Regions from separate parts of the Levilactobacillus muriae genome, predicted to be linked through region 1. Evidence: predicted binding sites of a transcription regulator. Region 1 holds the regulator's gene; each other region holds the start of a gene.

Region 1 (7,726 bases):
TGCCATATAGGTGTCCTTTTAGTTAGTCCGAAAGATGGTCAGAAAATGCTGTGAGCTAGGGTTATCTAACGATAGAACCATGACCTGGTTATAAAATGAATAATTATTTTACGTATTTTTGCAATTTCTTATTGACGTAGGGTAGGGAGTTCGTATAAAATAGTTTCTGTTGGTTAATTCATAGCCGCTGTGTTGAAGGCACAGGGAGCCGAATTGACTGCGACTTTCAGAAATAAGCGTTTTGAATTTTTTGCAATAAAATGCAAAAAAGACTGGCTTTTTCTTCTCAGGTACGCTAAAATATTACTTGTTGTTGAGCGGCTAGTTATTCAGCTAACGAATATTTATTCAAAATATTTCAAAAAGGTTGTTGACAAGCTTCGCTGAACATGGTAAATTATAATAGTTGTTTCGAGTGAGAAACAGTTCTTGCTTCGGAAGTTTATGGAGGATTAGCTCAGTTGGGAGAGCGTCTGCCTTACAAGCAGAGGGTCACAGGTTCGAGCCCTGTATCCTCCATCAGGAACACAAGTTCCTAGGCGTTAGTTCGCCAACGTTGCAGGTGTGGCGGAACTGGCAGACGCGCTAGATTTAGGTTCTAGTGTCTTATGACGTGGGGGTTCGAGTCCCTTCACCTGCATTAACCGAATATTGCAAAATATTTTAAAAAATATTTTGCCGACTTAGCTCAGTTGGCAGAGCATCTCACTAGTAATGAGGAGGTCGGAGGTTCGAATCCTCTAGTCGGCATGGCACCATTAATATAATAGCCAATTTGCGGAAGTAGTTCAGTGGTAGAACATCACCTTGCCATGGTGGGGGTCGCGGGTTCGAATCCCGTCTTCCGCTTTTGCCCTTTTGCCGGGGTGGCGGAATTGGCAGACGCACAGGACTTAAAATCCTGCGGTCAGTGATGACCGTACCGGTTCGATCCCGGTCCTCGGCATTTAATTGAATAATAATTATGCACCCATAGCGCAATTGGATAGAGTGTCTGACTACGAATCAGAAGGTTGTAGGTTCGACTCCTACTGGGTGCATTTTTGTTGCTTATAAGTAATTGTAGGCAATTTTCGGGAAGTAGCTCAGCTTGGTAGAGCACCTGGTTTGGGACCAGGGGGTCGCAGGTTCGAATCCTGTCTTCCCGATTTGACTGACAAGATTAGTGGGTCAGTGAGCCTTTCTCGGGAAGTAGCTCAGCTTGGTAGAGCACCACGTTCGGGACGTGGGGGTCGCAAGTTCAAATCTTGTCTTCCCGATTTTTTTATCCCGATTACATATAATAAAAGCGACGGCGGTTTCCATACAGATTGTTTGGAGACTGGCCGTTTTTTTGTTACCATAGATTACTAAGTGCTGTTGGCTGTTAATCTGAAAAAAATGCGTTACGATTATCAAGTGAACGTAGCGATGGTCATCTGGAATGACAGAAGGCGGAAGGGCTACGTGGTTGTGGGCCAAGAGTTGAGGCCCTATCGTTGGTAAGAAAATAAAACTTCTCAGCGATAAACGGTCTAATCCGTTGCAATTTCACTGGAATTTCGTATAATATTAGTCAACATTAGTCAAGAACACTGGACTGAAGGGGGGACGATAATGGAGAATCAGAATATTTCGGATATTATTGAGTCTTACCTGAAGCAGATTTTGGCTGAATCCCAGCAGGTGGAGATCCGCAGAGCGGAAATTGCCAATCAGTTTAACGTTGTGCCGTCCCAGATCAATTACGTCATTAAGACGCGTTTCACGATTCAGGATGGCTACGTGGTTCAGAGTAAGCGGGGCGGTGGCGGCTATATTCGCATCGAAAAGGTCAAGTTATTAGATAACCTCGACTTTATCGACTCGCTAGTCACGGCCGTTGGTGATCAGATTTCTCGGCACGATAGTTTATCGGTCGTGCGGAGCCTGTTCGAAGCTGGGGCCATCAACCGTAGTGAAGCGAATATCATCTTGGCAGCAATCAATAAGGATGCCATTAACACGGGTGACCGAGATGCTGATGAGCAGATTCGTGCGCAGATTTTAATTTCAATTTTGAACCATCTACGATATGAGAGTTAAGAAAGTGAGGAGCTGCAATGGATAATCTATTTACACCAAGCGCTAAGAGTGTCCTCGTCTTGGCACAGGAACAAGCAAAATACTTCAAGCACCAAGCGGTGGGGACGGAACACTTACTGCTGGCCCTCACCATTGAAAAAAATGGCATTGCCAACAAAGTCTTACAACAATTTTCTGTGACCGACGATGATGTTCGCGAAGAGATTGAACGTTTTACCGGCTACGGAACGTTAGCAAACACGGACAAGGATAGTTACTTGCCCTACTCACCAAAGGCCAAATCCATGTTGGCCTTAGCTGGTGACGAAGCAAAACGGTTGGGCGCAACCAAGATTGGGACGGAACACTTGTTACTGGCTTTACTGAGTGACGAAACAATTCTGTCTTCTCGAATCCTGAAGAATCTCAACGTGGCCTTACCAGATGCGCACAAGGTCGTCTTACGTAAGCTTGGGATTACGGATACCCCTAAGCGTCGAAATGACAACCGTAGCCGCCGAGCACCACAGGGAGGGACACCAACCCTGGACTCCTTGGCACGGAACTTAACTGAATCCGCTAAGGAAGGCCGAATGGATCCGACTGTTGGTCGGGAAAAGGAAGTCAAACGGGTCATTCAGATCTTGAGCCGGCGGACCAAGAATAATCCCGTTCTGATCGGTGAACCTGGTGTCGGGAAGACGGCGATTGCTGAGGGCTTGGCCCAACGGATCGTGGCCGGTGACGTTCCTGAAGATATGCAGAACAAGCGGCTGATGATGCTCGACATGGGCTCGTTGGTTGCTGGCACCAAGTACCGTGGTGAATTTGAAGATCGACTAAAGAAAGTTATTGAAGAAATCTACAACGATGGTCAAGTTATCCTATTTATTGATGAACTGCATACGCTGATCGGTGCCGGTGGCGCTGAAGGTGCTATTGACGCCTCCAACATCTTGAAGCCAGCATTGGCGCGTGGGGAACTTCAAACCATTGGGGCAACCACGTTGGACGAATACCAGAAGTATATCGAATCCGATGCTGCTCTGGAACGGCGGTTTGCAACCGTTCAGGTCAACGAACCGACGAGCGCGGAAGCCTTAGAGATTTTGAAAGGCTTGCGGCCTCGCTACGAAGATCATCATCATGTGAACATTACGGATGATGCCTTGGACCAAGCCGTTAAGTTATCGACGCGCTACATCAGCGATCGCTTCTTGCCGGATAAGGCCATTGACCTAATGGATGAAGCGTCTGCAAAGGTTCGAATCGATCAGATGGACAAGCCAACGCCGGCTAGCAAACAAGCGAAGGCATTAACCGATCTTGCTGCGGCCAAGGAAGCTGCCATCGAACGCCAGGACTTTGAACAGGCTGCTAAGTTGCGGACAGAAGAAATGACGCTCCGGCAAAAGGTAGAGGCACGTGCGGCCAAGGCTGCCGCTGCTGTGACACCGGATCGGCAATACGCGACGGATGTCACTGGCGAAGACATTGCCGATGTGGTGGCTGAGTGGACGGGGGTTCCCGTGACACAGCTGAAGCAGACGGACGCCGATCGTTTGGTCAATCTGGAGTCAATCCTGCATAAGCGGGTCATCGGTCAGGAAGAAGCCGTTTCGGCCGTTTCTCGGGCCATTCGGCGGGCACGGTCGGGGTTGAAGGATCCTAACCGGCCAATCGGATCGTTTATGTTCTTAGGGCCAACTGGTGTTGGTAAGACTGAGTTAGCCAAGGCGTTGGCCGAAGCCATGTTTGGTTCCGAAGACAACATGATTCGTGTCGACATGAGCGAATACATGGAGAAGTACTCGACCAGTCGTTTGATCGGGTCAGCTCCCGGTTACGTGGGCTACGATGAGGGTGGCCAATTAACGGAAAAGGTTCGTCAGAAGCCGTATTCCGTGGTCCTCTTCGATGAAGTTGAAAAGGCTCACCCAGATGTCTTCAACATTCTCTTGCAGGTCTTGGATGACGGCTACCTGACCGATTCTAAGGGACGTAAGGTTGACTTCCGGAATACAATTCTGATCATGACGTCTAACTTAGGGGCGACGAAGCTGCGGGATGAAAAGACCGTTGGGTTCGGTGCCGAAGACATGGCCAACAATTACCGTGCGATGTCCCAGACAATTCGAGAAACGTTGAAACAGTCATTCCGGCCAGAATTCCTGAACCGGATCGATGAAACGGTTATCTTCCACTCTCTGAAGAAGGATGAACTCCACGAGATTGTGAAGCTGATGGCTAAGCACATCGTCGATCGTGTTGCTGAGCAAAACATTAAGCTGAAGATTACGCCGGCGGCCATTGAAGTAGTGGCCAAGGCGGGTTTCGATCCTGAGTACGGGGCACGGCCAATTCGCCGGGCACTGCAGACACAGGTTGAAGATAAGCTGAGTGAGGCTTTGCTGAATGGTGAAGTCAAGGCTAACGACCAAGTCACGGTTGGGGCGACCCATGGTGAAATCACGGTTAATGTGAAGACGCCAAGTAAGACTAAGCCAACTGCAGTGGCAAGTCACTAATTTTAAAATGAATCAATAGTAGTGGTGTTTCCTCCAGGCGGGGAAGCACCACTATTTTTGGACAGCAATTCTCAGAGGTAACGCGGTATTGACACGAAGCAGAGCTGGTCGGTGAACGGACGGTAAATCACAGGCGTTGACCTAGCTGGTGATAAATGAATGTGGTACACTTAATTTGATAATATGGTATATTAGGAAGGTTGATCGGGCGTAAATTCGCGGCTTAGCAGGTGCCTTGCTCAAGCCACTGTGAGTCGGCATACTTGCTGATGAAAACGCACTTAGTCGACGGACGCTAGAGATACAAGCGGCTGTGACGGTGGTCTTAGGACACGTGGTTGATTTCGCGCGGGCTAACGCCATGGGACGAACTTGAAGGCTGATGATTTTGGTGATATTTCAAATCGAGGGCCAAGATCGTTCCTTGACTTGGGTCAGTCCCCACAGCAGGTGGAATCTCTGATAGTCATGGACGCCAATTTTTACAGCAATACAATATGAAAAATAAATCGCATTTAGAAGGGAAGCCGGCTTGCTCATGAAGAGAGAAGAACAACTAACCCATACCCACGCCGCTATCTTAGCTGCAGCGCGGGAACAATTCTTGGCACAGGGCTATCAGGCAACATCGACCCGTGATATCGCCAAACAAGTGGGGATTACCCAGCCTGCGCTGTATCACCACTTCAGTGATAAGGAGGTCATCTTCCTCGAAGTCATCAAGACCGTTGGGGAAGAGATTCAGACGGGAATCACCGATGTCGTGGCACAGACGCCAGCAGATGCGGATCCTGTAGAGGCATTGACGGCGGTCACTGAGGTACTCACCAAGGCGCATCCCCGAGATGTCTTCACCGTGATCCACGGAAGCTTCAAGTTTCTCAAACCAGAAAACAAGCGGCAATTGGGGATGGTCTTCATGCAAGACTATCTGATGCCACTGACCAGTTTCTTTGAGACCGGTGTCGTTAGTCTGCAGGATGGGGTCAAGACGCAAGATGCGGCTGCTTTCTATCTGACGAGTCTGAGCCCACTGTTCAACACGTTTCATCATGTGGGACCCAAAGATGCTTCCCAACACGAGCAGACACTAGCACTGGTTCGGTTGATCCTATTTGGGGTTGCCGTTAAGAAGTAGAGCTTCTCTATTGACATTTGCTTCAGAAGCTAGTATTATATCATTTGTATGCAACTGTGAACTGAAATTGGATGCACCGATATATTGTCCGGTAGCGTCCGTTATAAGAAGCCAAAAGCAAACTGTGGGTTTGTTTTTGGATTTTTTTTGCCAAAAATCCGGCTGATTACGTAATTGTAATCAAAATGTAACATTAGGACTTTTGACCATTTCACAGAATAAATAGGAGAGGTGAACAACTTGGCAGGACACTTAGTGAAATACGGGAAACACCGTACTCGCCGTAGCTATTCGCGGATCAAGGAAGTCCTTGATCTCCCTAACTTAATCGAGATTCAGACGAATTCTTACAACTGGTTCCTCGATGAAGGTTTACGGGATATGTTCGACGACATCATGCCAATCGAAGATTTTCAAGGAAACCTTTCGTTAGAGTTTGTTGATTATCAATTACTAGAACCCAAATATTCCGTTGATGAAGCACGGGAACACGATGCCAATTTCTCAGCACCACTGCACGTGACTTTACGCTTAACCAACCACGAAACGGGCGAAATCAAATCGCAAGACGTCTTCTTCGGTGACTTCCCATTAATGACGGCCCAAGGGACCTTTATCATTAACGGGGCAGAACGGGTTATTGTTTCGCAATTAGTCCGCTCACCAGGTGTTTACTTCAATGAAGACACTGACAAGAACGGCCGGACTGTGTTTGGCGCGACGGTTATTCCTAACCGTGGTGCTTGGCTCGAATTCGAAACTGATGCTAAGAATATTTCTTACGTTCGGATCGACCGGACACGGAAGATTCCGATGACCGAATTGGTTCGGGCATTAGGTTTCGGTTCCGACGACGAAATCTTAGATATCTTGGGTGACAACGACAGCTTGTCTAACACGTTGGAAAAGGATATTCATAAGAATACCGACGATTCCCGTGTTGAAGAGTCCTTAAAGGACATTTACGAACGCCTACGTCCAGGTGAACCTAAGACGGCTGACTCCTCACGGAGCCTGCTGACTGCACGTTTCTTTGACCCTAAGCGTTACGATATGGCTCCCGTTGGTCGTTACAAGACCAACAAGAAGCTCAGCCTGAAGACCCGTTTGCTCGGCTTAACCTTAGCTGAAACGTTAGCTGACCCAGACACTGGTGAAGTTATCGCGCAAAAGGGCACGGTTGTTGACAAGGACGTCATGAAGACCTTGGCACCATTCTTGGATCAAGACGATTTCAAGATGGTTACTTTCCAACCTTCAGATGAAGCGGTCGTTACCGAACCTCTAAAGTTACAAATCATCAAGGTCCAATCACCTGACGATCCAGAACAAGAAGTTCCCGTTATCGGGAATGGGAACATTGATATCAAGCTGAAGCACATTCGTCCAGCCGACATCATCGCTTCTATGAACTACTTCTTCGATCTGCAAATCGGCATTGGGAACACCGATGATATTGACCACTTGGGTAACCGGCGGATTCGTTCCGTTGGTGAATTGTTGCAAAACCAATTCCGGATCGGGTTGTCCCGGATGGAACGGGTTGTTCGTGAACGGATGTCTATTCAAGACGCCGCAACCGTAACGCCACAACAATTGATCAACATTCGTCCAGTGGTTGCTTCTATTAAGGAATTCTTTGGGTCATCTCAATTGTCACAATTTATGGACCAGACTAACCCATTGGGTGAATTAACCCATAAGCGTCGTCTGTCTGCCCTTGGACCTGGTGGTTTGACACGTGACCGTGCCGGATATGAAGTCCGGGATGTGCACTACACCCACTACGGTCGGATGTGCCCAATTGAAACGCCTGAAGGTCCTAACATTGGGTTGATCAACAGTCTGTCCAGCTACGCACGGGTTAACAAGTATGGGTTCATCGAAACACCATACCGCCGTGTGTCATGGGATACACACATGGTTACCGACAAGATCGATTACCTGACTGCTGATGAAGAAGATAACTATGTCGTTGCCCAAGCCAACACGCCTTTAAACGATGATGGGTCATTCG
Region 2 (7,726 bases), on a different contig from region 1:
GCTGGAGCTGGGATTGGTTGATGACGGCGTTGTGGTGCTACCGGTTGCGGTATATTTTCACGTTGGGGTTTCGGTTCAATCAATCGTCGTAACCAGTCAAAAAAAGCCATGCCATTCACCTCCAGAAGTTTCCTTTAAAATCTAGTATACCATTTTTCCCGGTCAGGCCAACATGTGAACGTTGTCAGATTTCGGCCGATACGCCTAGCGGGCGGATTATCACCGAGAGGAGGGCGGTTCAAAGCGAACTGGCAGACCGCTTCTCAGGCTGACAGCGTCCTACCCACCCCCTAAATTTGGTGAACGGTAAGTCGGCTGGTTTAGACAATGTTGCCAATATTTCATCTTTCAACCTTTTGCAGTCATCAAAAAAGGTGCACAGCTCTCATGGCTGTACACCTTCGGAAATTCATAATTAAGCGTTACTTGAACTTGTGTCACTAGCTTCCGCATTAGCGTCCGTGTCGGCAGCCAATGTAATCTTACCGTCTTCAATCTTGGCAACGAGGTTCTTAACGTCCCCGTGGTCCAAGTAGAAGTCGGCGATTCGATCTTCAATCTCTTCTTGAATCACTCGCCGGAGTGGCCGAGCACCCATTGCAGGATTGTAGCCCTTCTTGACCAATTGTTCCTCGACCGGCGCGGTAACGTGAATGTGGAGGCCTTGGCCCGCCAACATTTGGTTAACGTCAACAATCATTAAGTCAACGATGTGCATCAAGTTTTCCATACTCAGAGAATTGAACTCAACGATATCATCGAACCGGTTTAAGAATTCTGGCTTGAAGTAGTTGGTCAGATTCCCCAGAACAGAGTGCGTGGTACCTTCAGCGGCGGCTCCAAAACCAACGTTGGCTTCGGCGTCACCGGTACCGGCGTTACTGGTCATGATGATCAGTGTGTCCTTGAAGGAAACCGTCCGGCCTTGAGAATCGGTCAACCGGCCGTCGTCCAGAATTTGTAAGAACATGTTCAAGACGTCGGGATGGGCCTTTTCAATTTCATCCAACAGTATCAATGTGTAAGGATGACGGCGAACCTGCTCGGTAAGCTGGCCAGCTTCTTCGTAGCCAACATAGCCAGGTGGTGACCCGATTAGCTTAGAAATGGAATGCGGCTCCATGTACTCAGACATATCGAAACGAACCATCGCGTCTTCAGAACCAAAGAGTTCGTTGGCCAATTGCTTGGCTAATTCCGTCTTCCCAACACCGGTTGGACCGACGAAGAGGAAGGACCCAATTGGACGACCAGTGCCGTTCAGACCGATTCGGTTCCGCCGGATAGCCCGAGCAACCTTGTCGACGGCCTCATTCTGGCCGATGACGTGCTTTTCAAGGTCCGCACCTAAACTCTTGAGTTGGTGCTGTTCCTTGGCTTGCAATTCACCGACAGGAATGCTGGTCTTTTCTTCCACGATGTCTTGCATATCCTTGACCGTAACTTCGGCGGAAGCGTTTTGGTCGGCATCCTTGGCAGTTTCCTTGGACTTCTCCAACTTGGTGACTTGGTCACGGTAGTAGGCGGCCTTTTCATAGTCTTCCTGCTTCAAGGCGGCTTGCTTCTGTGCTTCGGCAGACTTAATCTTTTCATCAATGGCCTTAGGGTCGGCGATGTTAATGGTTAAGTTCTTCCGAGAACCAGCCTCATCCAACAGGTCAATGGCCTTGTCTGGTAAGAACCGGTCTTGAATATACCGATCAGATAGACGAACGGCAGCCTCAATGGCGTCATCGTCGTAGTGAACGTGGTGGTAATCTTCGTATTTCTTTTGAATGCCTTTTAAAATCTTAACGGCTTCGTCAGCACTGGGTTCGTCAACCGTTACGGGTTGGAACCGCCGTGCTAAAGCCTGATCCTTTTCAATATCACGGTATTCACTCAGCGTGGTTGCACCGATCAATTGAAAGTCACCACGGGCGAGGGCTGGTTTCAAAACGTTACCAGCATCCATACCGCCTTCGGCATTCCCGGCACCCATGATCTCGTGAATTTCATCGATAAATAGGATAATATCGGGATTAGCTTGAACTTCTTTCATCAACTGTTGCATACGTTGCTCGAATTGGCCACGGATACCAGTTCCTTGGACCAATGACACAACGTCTAAGCGAATAATTTGCTTGTTGGCGAGCTTTTGGGGAACGTTGCCTTCGACAATCCGTTCCGCAAGGCCTTCAACGACCGCCGTCTTCCCAACACCGGCTTCTCCAATCAACACAGGGTTGTTCTTCGTCCGCCGGTTAAGGATCTCGATGACTTGTGCCGTTTCTTTGTCCCGGCCAATAACGGGATCAACTTTACCATCCTTTGCCAACTGGGTGAGGTTCAATCCGTATTGACTGAGTAAGCCATTACCGGAACCGCCCTGGTTGCCAGAAGGTTGGGTTGGTCGACCTTGTCCGGAGTCCTGTCGGAAATTATTAGTTTGGTTGTTGTCGCCGCCTTGCATAGCCCGGAAAATATCGTCCAGGTTATTAAAGCCGAATGGATCTTGTGCCATACGGCCACCTCCATTTCCAGAATCGTTTGATTGTTGCTGTTTCAGCAGCTGGTAACAATTTTGGCATAGGTCAACTTGTTGCCGCTGCCCGTTTACACTCATGTAAAGGTGAATCGTTGCTTCATTGCGGTGGCAATTTTGACATAGCATCTTGTCGTCTCCTTTCTTGCCTGGAGTTCTCGTGGAAATTCCACGGGTCTTCGAAAAGTGTTTGACCTTTCTTGACCATTGACCACATTATACCGCGTTCATCTGGACGTGCAAGTATTTTGTTTGCACGATAAATGCACGATATTACGGGGGATTTCTAACGAACGCCTTCATTTTAGCACTCTCACTAATAGAATGCTAAAATGAACATTTCAAAATTGAAAATTCTTTTTGGATAAGCTTTGACCGACACGTGTTTGGCCCGTAAGATAGGGGAGAACGCAATCGGAAAGTGTTGTGGACGTGATATAATAGGCGTACTGAGATTGACGGTAAAACTTACCATGAGACGTAACTAAATCTGGTAACTGGAACCTATTAGGCCGCAAGACACGTCGTTGACGATAACGTAAAGGCCTTAGTGATTTAGTAGTGATGGGAAGTAGATTAAGGTTGTTACAAGGTGATCGTCGATTTGAAATTCTGGCAGTCGCGGAAGACAAGTGTTGGTTATACTCAGAAAAAGAGAGCGGGAGGAAAAATAGTGGAACGAGACTTTACGGATTTAATGAATCAATTGAAAGATAAGAAAATTGCGCAGTTTGAAGTCACACCGGCAGACTTCCCAGCATTTCAAAAAGCTTTTATGGCATACGAAACGCGGAAACGGGTTGTGGGTAAGGCCGAAAAGAACGGGAAACTCATCTACCACTACGATCATGACGCCGGAAATGACGGCGAATAACGTTTTTTTGATGAAAGCGGTTCATGTATAACTTGTAATTTGTGGCTTACATTGATATTCTTAGTAGGTAGGCGTGACTCGTTGAATGGTTGTTTGGCCAATGCGCAAGGTCAAGGCGAGTCGTGTCGGTAAGTAGTCAACCTAAGCTTAAAGGAGATCGATCAATTATGGAAAAACGCGAATTTCATGTTACAGCAGAAACTGGTATCCATGCACGTCCAGCTACTTTATTGGTACAATCAGCAAGTAAGTTCAGTTCTGAAGTTAGCTTGCAGTACCAAGACAAGTCCGTTAACTTGAAGTCTATCATGGGTGTTATGTCTTTAGGTGTTGGCCAAAACGCTGACATCACCATTACGACTGACGGTGAAGACGAAGCTGATGCAATGACTGCTATTGCTGAAACAATGACTAAAGAGGGTTTGTCTGACTAATGAAGACGATGCTCAAGGGGATTGCTGCCAGTGATGGGGTGACTTGCGGTCGGGTTTACCGACTGGACGAGCCAGACCTTCACGTCTCTCAGCAGACAGTCACTAATCTTGATTACGAATTAAATCGATTCCATCAGGCCCTTGAAGCAACCGTTTCAGAGATTGAGACGATAAAAACTCGTGTAAATAAAAACCTGGGTGCTGACCGTGCCCAGGTTTTTATTGCACAAATTGCCATGTTAAAGGATCAGGACCTGATGGGACACGTTGAACTAAATATCAGAGAGCGACATGCGAATACTGAATTTGCGGTCGCACTGGTCACCACAACAATCGAGGAAGAACTCGCAGAATTGGTCGACAATCCTTACTTACAGGATCGTCTGACCAACTGGCAGACTGTGGCAAAACGCTTAACAGCCCATCTGCTGGGGGTCACCCTACCGGATTTGGCACTGATTAACCATCCCGTTGTCGTGGTCACACACGATTTGATTGCTAGTGAGGCGGTAGCGGTCAACCCACAACAGGTTTTGGGATTTATCACCGATGCCGGTGGCCGTACGTCCCATTCCTCAATTTTGGCACGGTCGTTGAATTTGCCGGCAGTCGTGGGAACTCAGGTGGCAACTCAGACGTTGACCAATGGCGAGTTAGTTGTGGTCAATGGCACCCAGGGAAACGTCATGGTCGGACCGACGGCAGATGAGATTGCCGTCGCGCGACGGGCCATGGTCCAACGCGTGAAAAATCAACAGCGACTGGATGAATTGGCGCATCACGAGACGGTCTCCAAAGACGGCGTGGGTGTGACACTAGCTGCTAATATGGGAACTGTGGCTGATTTGGCCCGGGTGACGGCTGGTGGTGCCGAAGGCGTTGGCTTATTCCGAACCGAATTTTTATATTTGGACGCGCAGCACCTGCCGACTGAAGACGAACAGTTCGCCATTTATCGCCAGGTGCTAGAGACGATGGCGCCTCGGCCGGTGGTCATTCGTACATTAGATGTGGGGGGCGATAAGGAACTCCCTTATCGGCCATCACAGAACGAGGCTAATCCCTTTATGGGGGCACGCGCCATTCGCCAGAGCCTTGCACATCAGCAGGTCTTTCGAAGTCAATTGCGAGCTTTGATTCGCGCGTCGGCGTTTGGTCATTTGAGCATCATGTTCCCGATGATTGCGACGTTGGATGAACTACGGCAGGCCAAGGCAATTTACGACGATGAACGCTCTAAATTAACGGCAAAGCGGGTGCCCATGGGCAAAATTGCCGTGGGTATGATGGTTGAGGTGCCAGCAGCGGCATTGTTGGCCGACCGGTTTGCGAATGAAGTGGATTTCATGAGCATTGGGACCAACGACCTGATCGGGTATACTCTGGCGGCTGATCGGACCAATCAGAACGTCGCTTATCTTTACCAGCCGTATCATCCGGCGATTCTGCGCTTGATCGATAACGTTATTTCGGCCGGACATGCGGGGGGGATTCCCGTTGCCATGTGTGGAGAAATGGCGGGGGATCCGATCGCATTACCGCTCTTGCTAGGGATGGGCCTTGACGAATTCTCTATGGCGCCGAGTGCGATTGCTAAGACGCGTCAGTTGATTGGTCAGTTAGATGCCCATGAGTTGGTGGCATTGGCAGAAACGACGGTTAATTCCGCCAGTACCAGTCAGGAAGTCGTTACCATGGTTCAAGCGGCTGTTCCTGACGTGCTGAAATAAACTGAATATGAGTGAAGGGCATCCGTTTTATTCGGGATGTCCTTTTTAGTTGTGGTGACGACACGAAACGAGTCCCAGTCTGCTGGTGGACACATCCCGGATCACGTCCAAACACTAGCGGGCGGGGATTGGCGGTGAATGGTAAGAATGAATGCCCACCAGAATTGTTCGACGGGTGTCTGAAATGTAAGCGCGTAAGAATGGCCAAATGATGAGATTTTCTTGCGATAGCCGCTGAGGTTTGCAATCCCCTAGCCAAACCCATATAATTGTGATGATTGTACAAAGCGAAGCTCTAAATCTTTTTAGCCAAACACAGACGCAAGGGGGATTGGCGATGAACATTGGCTTATTTACAGATACCTATTTCCCTCAAGTAAGTGGGGTTGCAACGTCGATTAAGACGCTGCGTGATCAACTGGAAAAGCAGGGGCACCAGGTCTATATTTTTACCACGACCGATCCAAACGTGGAACGCAACGTTTATGAGCGGAATGTTTTTCGTTTTTCAAGTATTCCATTCGTATCATTCACGGAACGGCGGATAGCAGTGCGGGGGCTTTTTCAAGCTTATCAAATTGCCAAAGAATTAAATTTAGATATTGTCCACACTCAGACGGAATTCTCGATGGGGTGGATCGGGAAGTTTGTGGCGCGGAACCTGGAGATTCCTTGTCTACATACTTACCACACCATGTACGAGGATTACTTGCATTATGTAGCGAACGGAAAGATTTTGAAGCCCGTGCACGTTAAGCAAGCGACTCTGGCCTTTTGTTATCACCTGACTGGGGTGGTGGCGCCGAGTGATCGGGTGTTAACGACCTTAACTGATTATGGGGTCAAGACACCAATTCGGATTATTCCCACCGGGGTCAACCTCCATCAGTATGAACAACCTGATACGGCCAATCTACGACGTGAGTTGGGCTATCAACCGGATACACCGGTAATTCTGTCGTTAAGTCGTCTGGCTTACGAGAAGAATATTAAGGAAAGTATTGCGGCTATGCCACGAATTCTGGCGGAAGTTCCCAATGCACAGCTCTTGATTGTCGGCGATGGTCCGGCTAAGGAAGATCTCGAACAACAGGTAAAGGATGCTGGTCTGACGGATCATATTTCATTTACTGGTCAAGTGAATAATAACGATGTTTTCCGATACTATCACATGGCAAATGTCTTCCTGTCTTCGTCCGATTCGGAGTCACAGGGTCTAACCTATATTGAGGCCATGGCGGCCGGAACGAAGATCGTGGTCATGACGAGCCCGTATACCGATGAGTTGCTGTCGAAACGGACACTTGGGGTGACCTTCAAGACCGAGGACGAGATGGTCACAAATGTCGTTGATTACCTGAAGCATGGGGATGAGGAACAGGACCCCGACCTGCTGGCGCGTAAGCTAGCGGAGATCTCTGCTGATACCTTTGGCCAACGGGTCATTGAGTTCTATCAGGATGCTCAGGCGAGTTACGAAGCGACGCATGAAGATACCCCAGATTTTAGTGATTAGAGGAGCAATTGGATGCTAAAAATTAACATGTTTTCCAAGGCTGATTCCGTCAAGGGACAGGGTGTGGGAAGTGCTTATAATGAATTGATGAATCTGTTGGCGACACGGCTCAAGGATGAGTTTGACGTGACGGTTAACAAGTATGGACGGGTCGATGTGACGCATTACCATACGATTAATCCGACTTATTACCTGTCGACTTTTCTGCCCGGGCGCGGTCGGAAGATTGGTTATGTTCATTTCTTGCCTGAAACGTTGGAGGGAAGTCTAAAAATCCCACAACCGTTCCGGTCAATCTTTTATAAATATGTGATTGCTTTTTATCGCCGGATGGACCATATTGTTGTGGTCAATCCGACCTTTATTCCTAAGCTGGTGGCCTACGGGATTCCCGCTGAACGGGTGACGTATATTCCTAACTTCGTGAGTCGTAAGGAATTTTATCCGGTCGATGCCGCTCGAAAGACTGCTTTGCGGACGCAATACGGATACGATACGAAGCGTTTTACGGTACTGGGTATCGGTCAGATTCAGGAGCGTAAAGGCTTGTTTGACTTTATCAAGCTTGCGCGACATAATTCGGAGATTCAGTTCATCTGGGCCGGGGGCTTCTCCTTCGGACGGATGACGGATGGTTATACCGAGTTG
Region 3 (7,726 bases), on a different contig from region 1:
GCAACCTATTTTGAAAGAAATTCGGGATCGATTGACCTTCTTACGGAATGTGGGATTGGACTACCTGACGCTGAGTCGTTCCGCGCGTACTCTATCCGGTGGGGAAGCCCAACGAATTCGATTGGCCACGCAGATTGGGTCTAACTTGTCTGGGGTTCTGTATATTTTAGATGAACCCTCAATCGGGTTGCATCAACGGGACAACGATCGGTTGATTGCGTCACTGAAACAGATGCGCGATCTCGGGAATACACTGATCGTGGTGGAACATGACGAAGATACCATGCGGGCTGCCGACTATATCGTGGATATTGGGCCTGGTGCCGGTGAAAACGGGGGACATGTGATGGCCGCCGGAACACCTAAACAAGTCATGCGTTCTCGGAAGTCCTTGACGGGGCAGTATCTGGCGGGCAAACGCTACATTCCGGTTCCATTGGAACGTCGGACTGGTAACGGGAAAACCATCCGGGTGACTGGGGCTGCTGAGAATAACTTGAAGGATATCACGGTTGATTTTCCGCTGGGCGAATTTGTCGTCGTGACTGGGGTCTCTGGCTCCGGGAAGTCCACACTAGTTAACACAATTTTAAAGCGGGCGTTGGCCCAGAAACTGAACCGTAACTCGGAAAAACCCGGGAAATACAAGAGTATTGCTGGTGTGAAGAACATTGAGCGACTGGTTGATATTGACCAGAGTCCCATTGGTCGAACGCCGCGGAGTAATCCTGCGACCTATACCGGAGTCTTTGACGACGTACGGACACTGTTTGCGCAGACCAATGATGCCAAGCTTAGAGGATATCAGAAGGGTCGCTTTAGTTTTAATACCAAGGGTGGCCGTTGTGAGGCCTGCCACGGGGATGGGATCTTAAAGATCGAAATGAACTTTCTGCCCGATGTTTATGTTCCGTGTGAAGTTTGCCATGGGACGCGGTATAACTCCGAGACATTGGAAGTCGAATACAAGGGGAAGAACATTGCCGATGTGCTGGACATGACGGTTAGTGAAGCTTTGAAATTCTTCGAAGCCATTCCAAAGATTACCCGGAAGCTCCAAACGATTCAGGACGTGGGTCTGGGCTACGTAAAGTTGGGCCAACCCGCGACGACCTTGTCCGGTGGGGAAGCCCAACGGATGAAGTTGGCTTCCGAACTGCATAAGCAGCAGAATGGGAAGAACTTCTATATCTTGGATGAACCGACGACCGGGTTACACACCGATGATATCAAACGGTTATTGGTAGTGTTGCATCGCTTGGTAGACAAGGGAAATACAGTCTTGGTCATCGAACATAATCTCGATGTAATCAAGACGGCCGACCACTTGATCGATCTTGGTCCTGAAGGTGGGGAAGCCGGCGGAAACGTCGTGGCAACCGGAACACCAGAAGAGTTGGCCGAAGTGAAGAACAGCTATACGGGTCAGTACCTGAAGCCCGTCTTGAAACGGGATAAGGCACGAACGGAAGAGGACGCCTAACCAACGTTACCAAATTGTAAATTAGAGCGTTGAGACTGCTGCATGGCGGTTCCAACGCTTATTTTAGTTAAGTGAACTTGTTTACCTTGTCGAAAACCAGTACAATAGTTGGAAACCGGTCAACACTTGACCGAAGTTGTGAGGAGATACAGACAATGTTTAATTTGAATCGTACCCGTTGGGGTTTTGACTGGAGCGAATTTATTCTTGGCATTTTATTCCTAGTTGCTGCGTTTGGACTTTTCCGCTCTCCTAAAATTGGATTGACCGGGTTAGCAATTATTTTTGCCATCATGGCCTTACTGAGTGGGATGACAACAATTGCAGGATACAGCAAGCTTCATGAAGCGACGGGGTTTCGAGCCAACTTTGCCTTAGTATTGGGCATCTTAGATATCTTGATTGCCGTGGTGTTCTTCTTCGATATGAACAGTGCCATTGTCACCCTGGGGTACTTGTTTGCATTGTGGTTTATCGTTGATTCGTTAGAACGTTTACTGGTTGCCAGTCACCTGCGAAGTTTCGGTGGCGTTTACTTTTGGTTGTCGATCATCTTTGATGTGTTGGCCTTAGTCGTGGGGATCATGTTGTTCGTTCACCCCGTAGTGGCGGCCTTATCGCTGAACGGCCTGATTGCGATCTTCTTTGCCATCTTTGGGATCAACGCCATCTGGATTTCCATCGCCCGTAGTCGGTAAAGAGTCAGCTTGTCTGATAAAATCAGTCTTAAATAGAACTTTGAGTAGCCGTTTTGACCGAGTAAGGTTGAGATGGCTGCTTTTTTGAAAGGGGAGAACTGAGAGATTCCGAAGGTTAAGCACGACTACTTTGATGTTAGGATGGTTAAGCGCGCTAAGTGAGCACCAACTTAGGCATTCTTTTTTGGAAATTAAGGGAATTGTTAGGGAAAGACACGCCCGGTGTGTTATACTGCTTAAAGACGTTTTTAAAAGAAGCTGGAGGAGAGCCATGACAAATGAAATCCATTTAGTCATCATAACTGGGATGAGTGGTGCCGGGAAGACCGTCGCCATGCAGAGCTTTGAAGATTTGGGGTATTTCTGTATTGATAATATGCCACCTTCGTTACTCCCTAAGTTTTGGGATTTGGTCCGTGAATCTGGCAAACTTTCAAAGATTGCCCTGGTCATCGATTTACGGTCCCGGGCATTTTACGATGAAATCGTCAAGATGTTGAACGATGTGGCGGTCCATGGGACCATGAACGCACAAGTTTTATTCCTAGATGCATCGGATGAGGAGTTGGTTTCCCGCTACAAGGAGACCCGGCGTTCCCATCCACTGGCCAGAAATGGTCGCGTCATGGAAGGCATTCAACGTGAACGGCGGTTGTTGGCGCCAATTCGGCAGGCAGCACAATTGGTCATTGATACGACCTCGCTGAGCCCACGTAAGTTACGGGAAGAAATCTTCCATAATTACGAGACCGAGTCCGCGCAAGTCTTTCACATTGAGGTCATGTCGTTTGGGTTTAAGTATGGACTACCCATCGATGCCGATATCGTAATGGATGTCCGTTTTCTTCCCAATCCCTACTACATTCCAGAATTACGGAATCTAACGGGTAAGGATCAGAAAGTTTACGACTACGTCATGGCACAACCGCAGACTGAAGAATTCTATGAACAGTTTATCAAGCTCCTCACGACTATCGTGCCGGGCTATAAAAAAGAAGGTAAGGCCAACCTTACCATTGCTATTGGGTGTACGGGTGGTCAGCATCGATCCGTCGCCTTGGCAACACGTATCGGTCAGGCACTGGGGAACACGTATCCAGTTCACATGACCCATCGCGACATTGAGAAGCGAAAGGAGTCTGCTAACCGATCATGAGAGATCCATTGCGTACCCGCCGGCCCAAAATTGTGGTCATTGGCGGGGGAACTGGCTTGCCAGTTATCTTAGGCAATCTTCGCGACCGCGATGTTGATATTACTGCGGTGGTGACGGTTGCTGATGACGGGGGTTCTTCAGGAATTATTCGGCATTACGTTAACGTAGTGCCGCCTGGAGATATTCGAAACGTCATGGTGGCGCTTGCCGAAGTTCCGGACATTTATAAGGATTTATTTCAATACCGATTTGAAACGACGGATGATTTCTTTGCTGGCCACGCCATTGGAAACCTAATCATTGCCGCCTTGTCGGAGATGCGGGGCGGTATTTTTGATGCTGTCCAAGAACTTTCTCAATTGATGCGGGTCAACGGCCATATTTACCCGGCTGCAAACGAGCCACTGGAATTGCATGCGCAGTTTGCCGATGGCAGTACGTTGCGTGGCGAGTCTGAGATCACGGCAGCGCACAAGCTGATCAAACGGGTGTGGGTGGAAACCAGTGACCATCATGATCAACCACACGCGGTTCAACAAGTGATCGATGCCATCATGGATGCCGATCAGATTGTGTTGGGCCCCGGGAGCTTATTTACCAGTATTCTGCCTAACCTGATGATTGAGAGTGTGGGCAAGGCTGTAAAGGAAAGTCCAGCGGAAGTCGTTTATATCTGCAATATCATGACGCAGAAGGGTGAAACTGAGAACTTTACCGATGCCGATCACGTTCGCGTCCTGAATCAACATCTAAACGAAAACTTTATTGATACCGTACTCGTCAACACGCGTAAGGTGCCTGACCAGTATATTGATTATCAACGGTGGGACGAAATGTCTCAGCCAGTGCGTCATGATTTCCAGGGACTCCGTGATCAGGGGTGCCGGGTCATTTCGACGGATTTTCTTGAATTACGCGATAATGGGGCTTTTCACAACGGGCAAGAGGTCGTTCATGAACTCTTGAACTTGATTGGCCAGCCGCGTTATCGGATGAAACGGAGGCTTTAACGAAATGTCGTATGCCAGTGAAGTGAAGAAAGAATTAACGACCCTTGAGGTCCACCGTGAGAACGCCAAAGCCGAGCTGGTTGCGCTGATCCGGATGAACGGGGCCTTGGGGTTAGCAAACCACCATTTCGTGCTGAACGTTCAGACGGAAAACCCCGCCATTGCTCGGCGGATGTACCAGTTACTTAAGCAATTCTACGACTTGGAAAGCGAATTGCTCGTGCGGCGCAAGATGAAACTGAAGAAAAACAACCTGTACATTGTGCGGGTCAAGACAGGCGTGACGGAAGTTTTATCCGACCTGGGTATCTTTGACGGGATGCAATTGTTAGAGTCGGTCCCAGACGATATTTTGGATTCCGACATGTCCGTGCGGTCTTACCTGCGCGGCGCCTTTCTGGCCGGGGGATCGGTTAATAATCCTGAAACCAGTCGGTACCATTTGGAAATTTACTCTCTATATGAAGAGCACAACCAGATGATTGCCGATATGATGAATCGTTACAACCTGAACGCGCGGACTATTGTGCGTCGGAGTGGCTATATCACTTATTTGAAGAGCGCTGAGGAAATTGCGGACTTCTTGTCCTTGATTGGGGCGACAACGTCTATGCTCAAGTTCGAAGATATTCGGATCATGCGGGATATGCGGAACTCCGTCAATCGACTGGTTAATTGCGAAAACGCTAATTTGGATAAGGTAGCCAATGCGTCGACCCGGCAGATCGATAATATTCAGTTCATCGAATCTACGGTTGGCCTGAGTCAATTGCCAGTGAAGTTACGTGAGGTGGCCGAGACCCGGTTGGCACACAAGGAAGTTAGTCTGAAAGAACTGGGTGATTTGGTTCCGGGTGGACCGATTTCCAAGTCCGGGATCAACCACCGTTTGCGGAAGATCAACGACTATGCCAAACAGTTGAGAGAAGAGGCTTCAGCTTAATTCTTTGCTGTGACTGATTGCATTAAAAATGAAGTAACGTAAATTAAAATGGCAGTAGTTGGACGTTGATGTCGGACTACGGCCTTTTTTAATTGGACTGCGGGCTACCACGGCGATGGGATTTCTGCCAGCCGCAGGTATCAACAGTTAGTCTAAGTGTGGGCAACAAAAAAAATCACCCGACGACAGAAGTCGTCAGGTGATTCATAGAAAACACGTTTACTTCTTTTGTTCGCTACTGTTCGTCATGATGTGGTCGATTAAACCATAATCGACGGCTTCTTGAGCACTCAAGTAGTTATCACGTTCAGTATCCTTGTTGACCCGTTCAACAGGTTGACCGGAGTTGTCGGCTAAAATCTTGTTGATCAGTTCACGCGTCTTCAAGATTTCACGAGCGGCAATTTCGATTTCAGTCTGTTGACCTTGAGCACCACCAGATGGTTGGTGAATCAAGACTTGGGCGTGAGGCAAAGCGAACCGCTTGCCCTTAGTCCCAGATGAAGCCAAGACACTGGCCATGGATGCTGCCATCCCCAACGTAATTGTTTGAACGTCGGATTGGATGAAGTTCATGGTATCGTAGATGGCTAGGCCGGAAGAGACCACACCACCTGGTGAGTTAATGTAAAGTGAAATGTCCTTGGTGGAATCTTGAGCATCCAAGAAGAGCAGTTGTGCAATGATGGCGTTTGCCATGTCATCTTCGATTGGGCCGGAGAGCATAATGATCCGGTCTTTTAAAAGTCGTGAATAGATATCATAGGCCCGTTCGCCACGGGATGATTGTTCGATAACTGTAGGTACTAAATTCATGACAAGATAGCCTCCCTTATTAATTTAACGTAGAAATGGCTAGCGTTTTGCTAACATGTTGTTAGTGTACCGCTATGGTCAAAGTAGGTCAAACAATATGACTTCGTTTTTTAACCCTTATTTTGGCGCGATTGCATTCACGCCCACAACCATTTGACTAGAACTATCATACCAGAGTTTGGCCAAACGTCACGTATTCTATCACCGAAAATGACCGGTTACGCTAAGAAAATAACCACTTGCGTTTGCGCTATTTATTTTTGAACAAGCTTATGGTTAACTAATAGAGATGAGAGGGGGTGGCGACTTGAAAATTCACGTGGAGGTCGATCCCAAATTAACCAATACGGAGGTTACCGTTCGAGTCCCGATACAGACGGCTGCAGTTGACCAGATGGTTGCGGCGATTCGCGCGGCCGACACGACTCAGCAGTTGACGTTTAGCTGGCACGGTGAGAATTTTCGTGTCAATCTGACGGATATCCTGTTCTTCGAGGCGAGTGATCATCAGGTAGCCGTACACACCGCAACGGCCATGTATACGACTGGGCAACGGCTCTATGAATTGGCTGAGAACCTGCCATCGCAGTTTATGAAAGTTTCCAAGTCGGCCATTCTCAATCGTACCCAGGTATTCTCGCTGACACGGTCAGTCACAGGCAACCTGGTAAGATTCCAAAATTCACACAAGCAGCTCTATGTTTCTCGCCGCTACTATCAGGCGTTGAAACGGGCATTAGAGGAAAAGGGGTAATAAGTATGCGTAAACGCGCAAATTGGTTCTGGGGTGTCTTTCTGGTACTCGGAGCAGTTGTTCTCGTGACTAGTCAAATGGGTGTCTTTAGCTACCATGTGGGCATCTGGCCACTGTTGATTGGTGTCTTCCTGGTCGCCGCATTCGTCGAAAGCTTGATGCATCTGGCAGTGTGGGGGATGGTGTTCTCGTTGGCGTTTCTAGCGATTATCTTTGCCAAACCACTGGGAATCGCGACCTTAGCGCCGTGGACGATTCTGATTGCGGCGGTCTTATTGTCACTGGGACTGTCGCTGATCATTCGGCCCAAACGTTGGTATCGCTATAATTGGAAAGCACAGGGCAATTGGCCTCATCATCATGGGGATTGGTCCCACCATTACGAAGAAGATGTGGAAACGTTAAATGATCCGGACATCACGGTTGATGTCAGCATGAGCAGCAGCATTCGCTACCTGCAGTCGGTTGATTTTCGACGAGCGGATGTTCAAGTCTCCATGGGAGATGCCAAGTTGTACTTCGATGACGTGACTCTGAGCGACCAGGGAGCGACGATTAATATCGACGCTCACCTGGGTGGGGTTCAGTTGTACCTGCCGACCGCTTGGAACGTTAAAACCGATGTGGACGCGAACCTGGGCGCCGTTGAGACTACGGGTGAACCAGCCGGAACCGAGGGACCACTTGTGGTCGTTACGGGGCGTGTGTCACTGGGTGGTCTAGCAATCATCTATATTTAAGTAGTGGACGGAGAACTTGGAGTGGAATTCCAGGCTCTTTTTTGGTTCCACTGAGCGTACACTGCATCAATTAACTGGCTAGTGATGGACATTTTCTTTAGAGGGCGACTACTAGCCACGATGATA

What was found. Region 1 encodes CtsR, which represses protease genes until heat stress. Its sites were predicted from a motif close to TTGGTCAAAAAAGGTCAAANA; they were not measured.
Region 2: ACKTSF_RS12435 (ATP-dependent Clp protease ATP-binding subunit) is a predicted target of CtsR. The motif match lies at 2,712-2,732, and genes of this name have one in related genera.
Region 3: clpP (ATP-dependent Clp endopeptidase proteolytic subunit ClpP) is a predicted target of CtsR. The motif match lies at 6,181-6,201, and genes of this name have one in related genera.

The regions. Positions count from the first base shown of each region.
Region 1 is NZ_BAAFRU010000004.1:103,124-110,849, forward strand. It holds tRNA gene ACKTSF_RS03680 (tRNA-Val) at 447-519, shown strand; tRNA gene ACKTSF_RS03685 (tRNA-Leu) at 559-640, shown strand; tRNA gene ACKTSF_RS03690 (tRNA-Thr) at 678-750, shown strand; tRNA gene ACKTSF_RS03695 (tRNA-Gly) at 778-849, shown strand; tRNA gene ACKTSF_RS03700 (tRNA-Leu) at 861-946, shown strand; tRNA gene ACKTSF_RS03705 (tRNA-Arg) at 967-1,040, shown strand; tRNA gene ACKTSF_RS03710 (tRNA-Pro) at 1,075-1,148, shown strand; tRNA gene ACKTSF_RS03715 (tRNA-Pro) at 1,186-1,259, shown strand; gene ACKTSF_RS03720 (CtsR family transcriptional regulator) at 1,597-2,064, shown strand; gene ACKTSF_RS03725 (ATP-dependent Clp protease ATP-binding subunit) at 2,082-4,571, shown strand; gene ACKTSF_RS03730 (TetR/AcrR family transcriptional regulator) at 5,110-5,709, shown strand; gene rpoB (DNA-directed RNA polymerase subunit beta) at 5,950-7,726, shown strand, end outside.
Region 2 is NZ_BAAFRU010000022.1:14,182-21,907, forward strand. It holds gene ACKTSF_RS12430 (MucBP domain-containing protein) at 1-110, opposite strand, end outside; gene ACKTSF_RS12435 (ATP-dependent Clp protease ATP-binding subunit) at 416-2,653, opposite strand; gene ykzS (protein YkzS) at 3,198-3,398, shown strand; gene ACKTSF_RS12445 (phosphocarrier protein HPr) at 3,566-3,832, shown strand; gene ptsP (phosphoenolpyruvate--protein phosphotransferase) at 3,832-5,562, shown strand; gene ACKTSF_RS12455 (glycosyltransferase family 4 protein) at 5,900-7,078, shown strand; gene ACKTSF_RS12460 (glycosyltransferase family 4 protein) at 7,091-7,726, shown strand, end outside.
Region 3 is NZ_BAAFRU010000005.1:123,716-131,441, forward strand. It holds gene uvrA (excinuclease ABC subunit UvrA) at 1-1,483, shown strand, start outside; gene ACKTSF_RS04850 (HdeD family acid-resistance protein) at 1,639-2,181, shown strand; gene rapZ (RNase adapter RapZ) at 2,453-3,337, shown strand; gene ACKTSF_RS04860 (gluconeogenesis factor YvcK family protein) at 3,334-4,347, shown strand; gene whiA (DNA-binding protein WhiA) at 4,352-5,290, shown strand; gene clpP (ATP-dependent Clp endopeptidase proteolytic subunit ClpP) at 5,510-6,106, opposite strand; gene ACKTSF_RS04875 (LytTR family DNA-binding domain-containing protein) at 6,414-6,860, shown strand; gene ACKTSF_RS04880 (LiaF transmembrane domain-containing protein) at 6,866-7,600, shown strand.